DNA from 3 places in the Lysinibacillus sp. YS11 genome. Region 2 is predicted to be linked to each of the others. Evidence: riboswitches for the same ligand, from Rfam matches in the RefSeq annotation. Region 2 holds a riboswitch; each other region holds the start of a gene.
What was found. Region 2 has a riboswitch for S-adenosylmethionine ahead of LBYS11_RS01990 (O-acetylhomoserine aminocarboxypropyltransferase/cysteine synthase family protein). Riboswitches for the same ligand answer to the same signal wherever they lie in the genome.
Positions count from the first base shown of each region.

Region 1 (4,782 bases), 1.5 Mb from region 2:
CATGCCCTATTACAAAGGTTGGTAAATTATATGAAAAAGCATTTTCAATCAGGTTTCTTGTATACTTATTGTACAATTTGAAGTCTTCATCATGGACTCGAGCAAACCTTGCATTACCTCCATGATTCGGTAAATCTCCCATGACTATGTGGAAGCCTTCTAATCTTAATTTCTCTATCAGCCATGCATACCAACGGTGATTTTCATAAGCACCATGAAGAATAGCAATCACAGCTTTTGCTTGTCCATCAGCTTCCCATTTCCACATTACATAGTCCTCCTAAAAAATGATTACACTTTGATTATATCGAAATAAATAGCACATTTTAATTTTATATTTCCATAAAGTTGCGTATTTGATACGATAATACTACATTATAGAAAGAAAAGAGGCGATTTTCATGATTTATCCATTTAAAGATAAAACGCCAAAGATCGATCCGTCTGTTTTCATTGCTGATTACGCAACTGTTACGGGCGACGTAACAATTGGCGCCGAAACAACTATTTGGTTTAATACGGTTATTCGTGGTGATGTTTCCCCAACGATTATTGGTAAACGTGTCAGTATCCAGGATCTTTGCTGTTTACACCAAAGCCCAAAATATCCGCTCATTATTGAAGATGAGGTAACAGTTGGACACCAAGTCACTTTACATAGTTGTACAATTCGCAAAAATGCCTTAATCGGTATGGGATCCATTATTTTAGACGGAGCTGAGATTGGAGAAGGTGCATTTATTGGAGCTGGAAGCCTAGTACCTCCTGGTAAAGTCATTCCTCCAAATAGTTTAGCATTAGGTCGTCCAGCAAAAGTTGTCCGAGAATTAAATGCTGAAGATAAAGAGGATATGGAACGCATCGTACGAGAATACGCAGAAAAAGGTCAATATTATAAATCACTTCAGAAATAAATAACCTACACAAAAAATCAATACTAACGAAAAAATCCCTCGCGTTTTCGTGTACCGAATATGTTCACGAATCCTAGCGAGGTATTTTTGTAAAAAAAACAAAAGGAGCAATGTTGCCCCTTTGCTTATTAATACATCAGAATAATTTTCTAATGACTTCATTACTTTAGTTCAATAGTTTATAAACGTGCTTTTTCTCGTAGCGCGTCTGCTTTATCAATTTGCTCCCATGGTACATTTAAATCTGTACGACCAAAATGTCCATACGCAGCAGTTTGTTTATAAATTGGACGACGAAGATCAAGCATTTTAATGATACCTGCTGGGCGTAAATCGAATAGCTCGCGTACCCATTCAACGATCTCGCTTTCTTTCACTCTACCTGTGCCAAATGTATCGACAGCAATGGAAACAGGCTGAGCAACGCCAATCGCATAGGCAAGTTGCACTTCAGCACGCTCTGCTAAGCCAGCTGCTACGATGTTTTTCGCTACATAACGTGCTGCATATGCCGCCGAACGGTCTACCTTGGTTGCATCCTTACCTGAGAAGGCACCACCACCGTGACGTGCATAACCACCGTATGTATCAACAATGATTTTACGTCCTGTTAATCCAGCATCACCTTTTGGCCCACCAATTACAAAACGGCCAGTTGGATTGATGAAGTATTTCGTATTAGCATCTAATAATTCACTCGGTACAACTGGTGCAATAACAAATTCTTTTAAATCTGCTTGAATTTGTTCAAGTGTTGCTTCTTCATCATGCTGTGTTGAAATAACAATTGTATCCACGCGAACCGGTACATTATTGTCATCATATTCAATCGTTACTTGCGTTTTACCATCAGGACGTAAATAGGCAAGTTCACTTGATTTACGTACTTCTGTTAAACGGCGTGCTAATTTGTGTGCCAAGCTAATTGGTAATGGCATTAGCTCTGGTGTTTCATTACATGCATAGCCAAACATTAAGCCTTGGTCACCAGCACCAATTGCTTCTATATCAGCATCTGTCATAGAGCCTTCACGTGCCTCTAATGCCTGATCAACACCTTGAGCAATATCAGGTGATTGTTCGCCAATTGCCACAAGCACCGCTAAGTTCTCAGCATCAAAGCCATATTTACCTCGTGTATAGCCAATTTCAGCTACAGTGTCACGAACAATACCTTTAATATCCACATAAGTAGAAGTAGTAATTTCTCCTGCTACTAATACTAATCCTGTTGTTACAGTTGTTTCACACGCTACACGTGCATTTGGATCTTCTGCTAAAATAGCATCTAAAATGGCATCCGAGATTTGGTCACAAATCTTATCTGGATGTCCTTCTGTTACACTCTCTGATGTAAACAGTCGACGGTTTGTCATTTGGTTTTCCTCCTAAATACTCTTACAATAAGTAGTTGTGTATGAATACGGTACTCATTACCCATGTCAAGTCCGCTCCTAAGGATTGAACTCTCAAGCCGTTACTGCTGCTTTTAACACGAGGATTTCGAAAGATCCGTCATTATAATAAGGAAAGAACTACATATACTTACCTTTACATTGATTTTTAACAATAAAAAAATCCTTTTCTCACGTTACTTTACATGAGGAAAGGAATAATGACTGCGTAACCTTTCACTCTTATCGTTCAAGGGATGTTCCCTTGCATCAGGTTGGCACCAACGCATGTCGTGAAATAGTTCATGCAGGTTGCCGGGTTTCACAGGGCCTGACCCTCCACCAGCTCGGGATAAGAGTATCCGTTCAATCTCATGTTACTGAAAAGGTCGAACGTTGTCAAATATTTTCTTATGTATTACTGTATAGAAAGGAAAGAACTTATTACACAAAAACTTTTCATACTTGGATGATGATGTAAATAGAAGCAAATTAATCCCTACAACATACCTAGCTACTTGTGGTAACATATGTGTGGCTCAATTTTCGTGCCTAATTACAGTAGGATTGATGGTATTCTACTCGAAAAACATTATTTTTTGTCAGTTTATTGAAAAGTGGTAAAAACTCTAAAATAATTTCTTAATTAGTATAGATTATTTAAGCAATTGTGTTATACTATTTTTGAAATTAAGAAAAAATCCCTCTAAATCAAGGGAATACTATAAAAAAGGATGGTATTTAATCGATGAATTCAGTAGAAATTGCAAACGAACTGAAGGAATTATTAAACGGCGGTAACATTAATGTTCAACTTTCAGTACCACAATTAGCAGAAAAAGCTACATCTCGTGGTGAAGCAATGTTAACAGTAGATGGCGCAGTTCGTGCAGAAACTGGCAAATACACTGGTCGTTCACCTAAAGATAAATATACGGTAGAAGAAGAAAGCACAAAAGATCAAATTGACTGGGGTAAAGTCAACCAACCGATTTCTTCTGAAGTGTTCGATAACCTATATGTAAAAGTAATAAAATATTTAAAAGAACGTGACGAGTTATTCGTATTCAAAGGCTTTGCAGGTGCTGACAAAGACTCACAATTAAGCATTCAAGTTATCAATGAATACGCATGGCACAATCTTTTTGCTCATCAATTATTTATCCGTCCAACAGCAGATGAATTAGCTTCTCATGTTGCCGACTTCACTGTCATCTCAGCTCCTAACTTTAAAGCAGATCCTGCGGTTGATGGTACTGCTTCTGAAACATTCATCATCGTATCACTTGAAAAGAAAATTATTTTAATTGGTGGTACAGAATATGCTGGTGAAATGAAAAAATCTATCTTTGGTATCATGAACTACTTATTACCACAACAAGGTATTCTTTCAATGCACTGCTCAGCAAACGTTGGTGAAGCTGGCGATGTAGCGTTATTCTTCGGTCTATCTGGTACTGGTAAAACGACGTTATCAGCTGATCCTGATCGTAAGCTAATCGGTGACGATGAACACGGTTGGTCTGATAATGGTGTATTCAACATTGAGGGTGGCTGCTATGCAAAAACAATCAACCTTTCTGCTGAAAAAGAACCAGAAATCTACAATGCAATCCGCTTCGGCTCTGTATTAGAAAACGTAGCTGTTGATCCAGAAACTCGTATTTGTGACTATGATGATGGTTCACTAACAGAAAATACACGTGTAGCTTATCCAATCCAATACATCGAAAATATCGTTGATCCTTCTGTTGCAGGTCATCCAAAAACAATCATCTTCCTAACAGCTGATGCATTTGGCGTATTACCTCCAATCAGTAAATTAACAAAAGAACAAGCGATGTATCACTTCCTAAGCGGGTTCACTTCTAAACTTGCTGGAACTGAACGTGGTGTGACTGAGCCAGAACCAGTATTCTCTACTTGCTTCGGGTCTCCATTCCTTCCACTTCCTGCAACAGTATACGCAGAAATGTTAGGACAAAAAATTGACGAGCACGGTGCACAGGTATACTTAGTAAACACTGGTTGGACTGGTGGCGAATATGGCACAGGTAGCCGTATGAAACTATCTTACACACGTACAATGGTCCGTGCAGCAATCGATGGTAAATTAGCAGATGTTGAAACAACACAAGATGCTGTGTTTGGTTTACACATTCCAAAAGCAGTTGAAGGCGTACCTTCAGAAGTGTTAAATCCTCGTGAAGCTTGGGCAGATAAAGCTGCATACGATGCAAAAGCTGCTGAGCTTGCAGGCTTATTCAACGAAAACTTCAAGAAATTCTCAAACGTTTCTGAAGCCATCACTACACTTGGTGGTCCATTAAAATAACGTCTATATAAAAGACAAAGGGAACAATTTATTCGTTCCCTTTGTCTTTTTGTTTTCTCTATGCTTTATTGTTGTTTCATCCACTTGCAAAGAGCACGGACAGTTTCACGATTTTTTGCTGGTGGATATTGATGTGCAT
Region 1 is NZ_CP026007.1:3,506,958-3,511,739, forward strand. It holds gene LBYS11_RS17465 (alpha/beta hydrolase) at 1-268, opposite strand, end outside; gene LBYS11_RS17470 (gamma carbonic anhydrase) at 402-914, shown strand; gene metK (methionine adenosyltransferase) at 1,094-2,290, opposite strand; SAM riboswitch class I at 2,549-2,667, opposite strand; gene pckA (phosphoenolpyruvate carboxykinase (ATP)) at 3,057-4,643, shown strand; gene LBYS11_RS17485 (alpha/beta hydrolase family protein) at 4,709-4,782, opposite strand, start outside.
Region 1: it holds a riboswitch for S-adenosylmethionine, as region 2 does, so the genes downstream of both, metK (methionine adenosyltransferase) here and LBYS11_RS01990 (O-acetylhomoserine aminocarboxypropyltransferase/cysteine synthase family protein) in region 2, are expected to answer to the same signal.

Region 2 (4,782 bases):
ACCGATTTTAGGCATTAATAGAATCGCGATAGCAATAATTGTGACTGTTGTCGTATCAAATGGATGTAGCTTCCCTTCAGTTGCCCAGAAAAATAGTAAAACTACGGATGTAATGATTAAACGAATTTCAGGAGCCTTTAATGGGCCAAGCTCTGCAAGCTGTTTTTTGATGACCTCTTTACCACCTTCGATATTGCTAGTCTCAGGTTTAATTAAAGCAATCATAATGAAAAATAAAAAGATCGACATAATAATTGAGAAGGGGGCTGCATAAAGTAGCCAAGCACCCCATGAAATATCCACATTAAATTGCTCTTGGATAAAGTTTAAAGCCACCATATTTTGAGCTGCTGCAGTTTTAATACCAATATTCCAAATGGAAACGGCTTGTACCGAAGTAATAACTAATAAGGCAGCAAGCCGACTATCACGTGGTAAACCAAATGCTGCCACCATTCCAAGCAAAATCGGTACTACTGCGCCAGCTCGTGCTGTAGCAGAAGGTACAAAAAATGCGAGGACGATAGACACTAAAATAGCGCCAAATACGATAGCTTTTGTTTTCGTTCCTACCAGTGAAAGAATCCAAAGTGCAAGTCGTTTATGTAGATTAGTAATTTGCATTGCTGCGGCTAGAAAAAGAGCTGCTGCTACTAAAGCAACGGCAGAATTACTAAAGCCACTTAAAGATAATTTTAATGCGCTAGCTGTTCCTAGCTCTGTAGTTGGATTATCCATTGACGGAGCGAGTCCTAGTAAAACAGTTACTAGTGCAATGATCATGGCCGAGCTCACAGGATATGAAACGGCCTCTGTAACCCAAAGGATGACTGCAAAAGCTAAAATGGCTAAAGCTCGTTGCCCAGCTATAGGTAAATCACCATTGTTAGGTAAAAAGGTAATAATGATTAGTAACGCGAATGCCAAGCCAATCCATAGTGGCTTTAAATTAAGTTTTGTAGCTGCTTGCTTTGGTGAAGACATATTTTCTCATCCTTTCTACGATAAAAATGACGATTATTATCCATAACATCGGCCTGTATAATGTTTTATTGAGATAAGAATATGTCTATTTTATTGTAGAAAAAAATCTATGTGAAAATGGTGTTTTTTACAGCAATATGAGTAGATAAAGAGAAAAAATACGGTCACAAAAAATACAAAAATATCCATTAAATATTATTTCTTTTTCTTAAAGGCAGAAGTTACTTTAGGCTCTGTTCCATTGACTAATCGTTTAATATTTTCGAGGTGCAGGATGATGGCTATGCCAAAAAGAAGAAGAGCTATAATGGTTGGGCCAATGCCAGGAATCCATAAATAAGTTGCTGTACAAAACACGAGATAAAATTCTAGAACACCTACAATTAAATAATTTGTTGCAAAGGATAAAATAACAAATAAAATAAGTGCAAATAAACCAATCTTCCAATCAACAGCAAGTAAAATACCAATGATGGAGGCCGTTCCTTTCCCGCCGTTGAAGCCCATGTAGAAGGGGAAATTATGACCTAAAATAACCCCAGCAGCCATAATATAAGTAAGCAGCCAAATTTGTTCTTCTGTTAAATGAATAGCGTCCGCTAGATAAAAATGTGCACCTATAATAGCGACAACGCCTTTGCCTATATCGATGAGGGCTACTAAAACGCCATACTTCCAGCCAAGGGAAAGAGTGGCATTAGAGGCACCAGCATTACCGTGGCCAGCCTTTTTTAAATCAACCCCCGATAAAAATTGAGCCACTTTAGAGCCGTGAATACAGCCTATTATATAGCCAATCATAAGAAAAATGATCACGGCCTTTACCATAAAAATACTCCTCTCAAAATTTTTTCTAAAATAGTGTATGCGTTCATATTACGTATAAGAGCAGACAGAAGTTTCGGAAAAAATAAAATTTACATGTTGACAGAAAAAAACTCTATGTTTATACTGTGTAACAACGATGGAAATTGAATCTCATACTCTTATCAAGAGCGGCGGAGGGATAGGCCCTATGATGCCCGGCAACCAGTAAGCAATGAGCTTACTAAGGTGCTAATTCCTACAGATTCTTACTTGGATCTGGCAGATAAGGGGAGGAAAACTTGCAACCGCAACCCTCTTCTTAGCTGAAGAGGGTTTTTGTTTTCTACAGAAAATCCTCCTCATCTCCGGTACCATCGTAAAAAAATAACCATTTGGAGGTACACAATGACAAATTTTAAACCAGAAACATTGCTGTTGCATGGTGGTCAAGAGCCAGACCCAGTGACGGGATCTCGCACAGTTCCAGTCTATCGCTCAACTGCTTTCGTATTTAAAGACACTGCTCATGCGCAACGTCTTTTTGCCTTAGAGGAAGCAGGGAACATTTACACACGAATTACCAATCCAACAGTTGATGTGTTTGAAAAACGTGTGGCTTTATTGGAAGGTGGAACAGCAGCAGTAGCACTTTCATCTGGTGCAGCAGCTATCGCATTTTCCATTTTAAATCTAGCTGGAGCTGGTGATGAGATAGTAGCAGCTAGTTCTTTATATGGTGGTACGTATAATTTATTCGCTAACACATTACCAAACTATGGTATTAAAACAATTTTTGTAGATGAAACAAACCCAGAGAATTTCAAAGCAGCGATTACTGATAAAACAAAAGCTGTTTTTGCAGAGGTTTATGGTAATCCAAGTTTAAAGGTTTTAGATATTGAGGCAGTAGCTAAAATTGCACATGATAATGGTCTACCATTAATTATTGACAGCACGTTCGCTTCTCCTTACGGTTCTACACCTATTGAATACGGCGCAGATGTTGTAGTTCATTCAGCAACTAAATGGATAGGAGGTCATGGTACAACTTTAGGGGGCGTTGTTGTAGACGCTGGTAAGTTTGATTGGACTAGCGGTCGATTCCCTGGTTTTACTGAACCAGATGCCTCTTACCATGGTCTACGTTATGGAATTGATACAGCTTCTGCTGCCTTTGCTACAAAGCTACGTGTACAATTATTACGTGATTTTGGTCCAACATTAAGTGCTGATGCTGCTTTTAATTTATTGCAAGGGTTAGAAACGCTTCATCTGCGTATCCCTAAACACAACGAAAATGCATTGGCAGTGGCTGAGTATTTACAAAACCACCCATTTGTGGAGTATGTAAATTATAATGGCCTAGAAGATTTTCCGACACATGAGTTAGCAAAAAAATATTTAAGAAATGGCTTCGGTTCAGTGCTTACATTTGGCATAAAGGGTGGACGAGAAGCTGGGCGAAAGCTTATTGATAGCGTGAAATTATTTTCACATGTAGCAAATGTAGGTGATGCAAAGTCATTAATTATTCATCCAGCTTCCACTACTCATCAGCAACTATCAGCAGACGAATTAGTTCAAGCTGGTGTAACCGAGTCGCTCATTCGCTTATCCATCGGTTTAGAGGCAGTAGAGGATATTATTGCTGATTTAGATCAAGCCATTACACAGGCTACAACAACTGAACAAACAGTAGAAGCTTAAAGTTTAAAGAAAATGGTAAGATGTTGTGACGTTAACGTATTTTCTCATTCGATTAGCCTCATTTGGTAATGCGTTAAACGTTGCTACATCAATCTATTACTGCATCCGTTAATTATCAGAACCTTATAAAAAATAATACCAAGTAATTTTATATGTATTATTGACTTTGTTAAATCCATGTTATATACTAGGAAATAAGTTAACAGTACGAAAATTTTTTTAAAAGGTAAATGTTTCATAAGTGCTCCCCCACTTTTGAATATATAGAAGAGTAGTTGCCTAGCCAGTGACTACTCTTCCCAAAAACTGATGATAAAGGAGTGTTTAAAATGGGTAACATCTATAGTGCGCAAAACATTGTATCCTATCTAATATATGAGCTAAATGAAGGGCATGTATTTGTCAACAATAAATCCATTCAACACCTTCTTACATCAGTCGAAAGAAAATGGCAGGAAGTATTTGGTCATACAGCATTTCAAGAACATGTTTTTACTGAAAAGGACTTTACTGTAAAGGAAGTATTTGAGGCATATGAACAGTACGGTGTGAGCCATATCTCACTTCCTGCGACAGAGTTTTACTTGAAGTATGGTACATTTCAATTAGTGGAACGTACGTATGCAATACCAAATTTTACAGAAGAAGAGATTAGTCTTGTTCAACAAGCTTTAGCACAATATCGTTATCAATTGCTTTCAAAAGCAAGTTAAAACCCCCTCATATTTTTAAGCTCATTCTCTGCTGCTACAGGGAATGAGTTTTTTCTTTAAAGGGATTGTTATGAGTGTCTGAGCATACATATATATAATAGAAGAAAGACATTCATATATTGAAATTTAAATAGTCAATATTTGTTCAAATCTTATAGATTGATTAATAAAACGTATAATAAAGGGAATGAAACCGATTTCTTTTGCACATCTAGAGAAAACAAATGTCCTTCCTAGAAAGATTTTTCTTGTGCAAAGCGTGTATTTGCGTTACAATTTTCTTTAAGTTAAATTTTGAATTATTTGAATTTGTATGTGTCCTAACACATATAGAAATAGCGAAACTCATACAAAGAGAGTTGTTGGCTAAAGACTGCGGTGGGTGTCAAATTGTCATGACACAACCCCATGGAAAATTAGCTTTAATGAAACTGCGGAATGTAAGTTGGAGGGAATAACAAGAATGGCAACTATAAAGGCAGCGATTTTAGGATTTGGAACGGTAGGTCAGGGGATTTACCATATTTTAAATGAAAAACGAGAAGAGCTAAAAAATAAATTAGGTATTGAA
Region 2 is NZ_CP026007.1:416,064-420,845, forward strand. It holds gene LBYS11_RS01980 (DASS family sodium-coupled anion symporter) at 1-984, opposite strand, end outside; gene LBYS11_RS01985 (glycerol-3-phosphate acyltransferase) at 1,180-1,812, opposite strand; SAM riboswitch class I at 1,968-2,081, shown strand; gene LBYS11_RS01990 (O-acetylhomoserine aminocarboxypropyltransferase/cysteine synthase family protein) at 2,197-3,498, shown strand; gene LBYS11_RS01995 (hypothetical protein) at 3,828-4,211, shown strand; gene LBYS11_RS02000 (homoserine dehydrogenase) at 4,675-4,782, shown strand, end outside.

Region 3 (4,782 bases), 1.2 Mb from region 2:
TCTTGTTAGCTCGTGCCAGACGGCGTATGGAAACAGCCAATGCACAATTTATGGTAGCAAATAGCTCTCAGTCTTTATATGGGGGGGATGAACCTCATTGGATTGTACCTGCCGATGGACAGCCTCTTAAAGTAATGGGCAAGCAAAAAACAGCAGAAGCTTTAATGATGTATTTACAAAATCAATAAATGTGAACTGTGTAGAGAAATATTTCTACACAGTTTTTTCTTGTCTAAAAGGTTAGCATCCTATAATATTTACTTAACGGTCGGTAAAAAAAGGAGGGTAATAATGGGAAATAAAGAACAAACTTTTCACAAAATTATAGAAATTGCTTATGGGATGTTTGCGGAAAATGGATTTGAAAAAACAAGCTTAGCAATGATTGCTACAGAGGTCGGTATTTCAAAACCAGCCATTTACTATTATTTTCAATCAAAAGATCAATTAATCGCTTTCATATTTGATGAATTGTATAAAGAAATTCAACATGATGTCGCTGTGGATTATAAAGAGCTTTCTTCTGCTAATTTTAAGGAGGAATTACTTAAGCTAGGCTATAAATCTATTGAGGCACAGGACAAGGACCCTTATTTTAATAAAATATTTAATCAATATGTACTATTAGCGGCCCGCGATGAAAACTATAAAAGACAATTAGTAGAGCTAGAAACCAGCTTTTTAACGAGCTTTGTTGCTATCCTACGATATGGCGTACAGCTAGGCGTGCTAGAGGATACTCCACATATAGAAGCGAAGGCACAGATGCTAGCCCTCGTCTATGATAATATCGGTAATTTCATGTTAACAGGCAACCAATTGAACTATAGGGCTATTTGGAAGGAGGCTGTACATAGCGTTATCCAAGGGGGCAAAGATGACAAAAAGAAATGATGATCGGCGCATTGAAGGTCTTGATTTTGCAAGAGCTCTCGCCATGCTTGGCATGTTCATTGTCAATTTTGGCGTCATAACAGGTTCTACAACGAATGGTTCAACATGGTTAATTGCCTTCCAACATCTTTTCGAGGGACGTGCTTCGGCCGTATTTGTCATGCTAGCAGGAATAGGGACAGCCTTAATGACTCGTCAGGCTAGAGAGAGTAAGGACCCAATCCTTCTTCGTCAAAATCGACTTACTTTGTGGAAGAGGGCGCTTTTGTTATTTACGATAGGGATAATATTATATGCAATCGGCTGGACAGGAGATATCTTACATTATTATGGCGTGTATATGTTTGTTGCTGCTTGGTTGATTGCCCAATCCAAGAAAATGATGATCTTCATAATCGGTGCCATCCTTATCCTTTCACAATGGCTTCAAATTCAATTTAGTTACCTTGCTGGTTGGCATCCAACATATGTGCTACTAGAGTATCTTGATTTTTGGACACCAGCAGGATTTATAAGAAATTTGATGTTTAATGGCTATCATCCACTATTCCCCTGGATTTGCTTCTTTCTGATAGGTATGGTAATGGGCACATTAGATTTAACAAATCATACATTAAGAAAAAAATTACTGGTGATAGGTTTATTGTTAGTCATCATGACTGAGACTTGTTCAACGTTATTCATTAAGATGACAACCATTCATTTATTAGATGTAGAGAGTGCATTGTATTTATTTGATACAGGACCGATTCCCCCGAATATGATGTATGTCCTATCTAATTCGGCTTCGGCTATTGTCATCATTGTTGGCTCCATCTATCTTGTAGAGACATGTAAAAATAAAGTTATTCAGTCTTTCATATTAACAGGACAAATGTCTTTAACGCATTATGTTGGCCATGTTGTTATAGGCATTGGAATACTAATTATTTGCCAAAAGCTGGAGAACCAAACACTTGCTTTTTCCATGCTGTATGCCTGCTGTTATTTTTTGGGATGTGTCGTTGTTTCTGTATGGTGGAGGACTAAACATCATCGAGGCCCACTTGAATTCATGATGAGGAAATGGAGCTTGTAATAAATTAATGGATTGCCATCTATTTCTCACTGACTAGGCATAAAATACTTTAGGTTTAGGGAGTCTTTTAATCTAAACGACATATTGCATAGTATTCAACTAGGTTTTCTAATATTTTGTATTGACATTCCTATAGCAGAATTATAGAATTATTTTCAAGAAACGCAGTACTCTTATCAAGAGAGGTGGAGGGACTTGGCCCAATGAAGCCTCGGCAACCGAACAACAGGTGCCAAATCCAACAGATGGTGTCTGAGAGATAGGAGGGGCTATCAATCAGTTTGATGCGTTGGCCTCTTTATGAACAATAAGGATAAAAAAGAAGGGGTGTATCGTATGGCTCAGTCAGTAAAAGTAGATGATAAGAAACTAGAGGCAATTGCGAAGGCGATTCAAAATCTTGAATTTGGTGAAGTGCATATTACGATTCAAGATGGTGTGATTGTGCAAATTAATAGGCTTGAAAAGCAGAGATTTCCGCAGAAAAAATAACAATGATTTCAGTAGAACTTATGTCAAACGGCCACCTATAAGCATGAAGGATTTCCTGTGCTTACAAGTGGCCCTTTTTTTGTGTAAAGGCTAGCTATAAAAGCTTTTTGGTATGGGACCGATATGACGGCGATGATAAAGCAAAGGCTCTTTTTGAGCATTTGTAATGTCTACGACCTGCCCAATAAAAATGGTATGGTCGCCAGCATCGATTTGCTGAAATGTTTTACATTGTAAATTAGCTGCTGTATCATGTAAAATCGGTAGTCCTAAAGAGGAAGTTGACCATTTTGCTTGTGCAAAGCGATCAGGGATTTTACTGGCAAATAGTGTACATAAATGCTCTTGATCACTCGCTAAAATATTGACCGCAAAATTTGGCGCAGTCGTGAAATAAGGATGGAGCTGAGATTTTTTATCGAGTGACCACAAAATAAGGAGCGGGTCGATTGAAACAGATGCAAAGGAATTGACGGTTAAGCCAATCGGTTTTGTGTCATGACATGTCGTGACAACTGTTACGCCTGTAGGATAATTACCTAATGCCAATTTAAAAGCAGCTACTAAATCTGTCATTCAAATCACCTCTTTATGAAATTAGTGAACGGAGTTTGTAGGTAAACGAAACTTTTTTTCATATCCTACTAGTAACTCCTTTTCTTGAGTAAATTTTAAACTAATCAAACATACAGGTAAAGGTAATGGGGAAAGAAAGGGGAATGGCCATGACTTTATATTTTGATCATTTGGTTCATCAAGTGGAATCACCAGAAAATATAAAGGTTTTCTTCAATAAACGAAATGTCCATACAGTGAATGGTGGGCAGCACACGATGTGGGGGACTTATAATACGTTAAGCTACTTTGGCTTAAGCTATATTGAACAAATTGCTATCTATGATCGTGATTTATTTGAGCAAGCGGCACAATACCCATATTCCCTACATTATACGTTTAAACGTGATCAAGAGCGCCAGGGATTTTCTCGAATTGCTCTGCGCACAAAAAATATTGAGGAAGAGGGTCGACGCTTGCGAGCATTGGGCTATGAAGTATATGGACCAGATGCATGTAGCAGAACAAGACCAGATGGCACTGTGGTAGAATGGAAGCTACTGCATTTTGGTAAGCCAGATCTGCCAATTGATTTTCCATTTTTGATTGAATGGGCGGAGGAAGATGAAGAGCGTTTGGTTCAATTAAAGGCAAGTGGTGCCATTGATGTCAAACAGGCTATAACGATGGAATCCGTCCAATTCTACGTCAAGGACATGCAGGCAACAGTTAAGCTGTGGCAAGAGGTGTTACAGCTACCAGTGCCTACGCAATATGAGCAGTATTTGTCACTACAGCTACCGAATATGCGCTTAGATTTCTATGAGGAAGAGAGCGCGATGACAATGACACTTGGTCATGTCAAAGAGGGACCATTTGGTGTGACATTAAAGGATCCTAAACGAACAAAGGAAACTTTAGTTTGCCCTGGTGCTTTTTATTGGATAAATCGATAATGAGAAAAGGCTGGGCCATAACTAACTGGGACCTTCATAAAGCTGAATAATCTTTAAATTAACAAACATGATAACTAGAAAAACCGAACTATTCCGAAACACTTCGTAAGCGTTTTAGTGGATAGCTCGGTATTTTTATGGGCTGAAACACTTTTGCTTCCGCCTTTTTACATAAGTATTGAAAAACAAAACCATCAATAGAATTTCTGATGCTGGCTACTTGCTTTCCTGTGGATTTAGCGTTACAGAGGAGACCCTGGAGCGAAATCACCTCCTCACCTTGCTAGAAAGTTTTAGCTAGTGACATGATCTTTAATTCAACAATATGGAAAAATCCACTTCATCAGAGAAGTGGATTTTCGTTGCCAATTATTATTCAATTGTCATTTTTCTCGGTGTTTCTGTACCTGTATACCAATCAAATTCAATTTCAAATGAATGCTTGTCGCCCTTTTTTGTATAGGAGTATTCGATTTTGAGCTGTTCACTTGGGCTGACAACTGTTGGCTCTGTGTCTTGAACAAAAGTGAATTCACCATTTTCTTTAAGCTTTTTTGCAAACGTTTCCAGTGTTGCTGCAAATTCTGCTACACTTTGTCGTTCTTTATGCTTCAAAATAACTTCAGTCATGGGTTTATTTTGTTTTTGCATCGAAATCCCTCCTTACGTCTTGTTACTTCTATTATAACATGGAGGGGGCATTCAGCTTATAAAACAATACAAAAAGCGGATGAAGGAAACGATGCATTTCCTAATCCGCTGCTAATCTGGAACTACACGGATAGTCCCATTACGCTTATAGTTTTA
Region 3 is NZ_CP026007.1:1,647,387-1,652,168, forward strand. It holds gene LBYS11_RS07815 (phosphopantothenoylcysteine decarboxylase domain-containing protein) at 1-188, shown strand, start outside; gene LBYS11_RS07820 (TetR/AcrR family transcriptional regulator) at 292-894, shown strand; gene LBYS11_RS07825 (DUF418 domain-containing protein) at 878-1,972, shown strand; SAM riboswitch class I at 2,143-2,238, shown strand; gene LBYS11_RS07830 (YezD family protein) at 2,273-2,464, shown strand; gene LBYS11_RS07835 (flavin reductase family protein) at 2,555-3,040, opposite strand; gene LBYS11_RS07840 (VOC family protein) at 3,190-3,975, shown strand; gene LBYS11_RS07845 (amphi-Trp domain-containing protein) at 4,348-4,626, opposite strand; gene LBYS11_RS07850 (cold-shock protein) at 4,772-4,782, opposite strand, start outside.
Region 3: it holds a riboswitch for S-adenosylmethionine, as region 2 does, so the genes downstream of both, LBYS11_RS07830 (YezD family protein) here and LBYS11_RS01990 (O-acetylhomoserine aminocarboxypropyltransferase/cysteine synthase family protein) in region 2, are expected to answer to the same signal.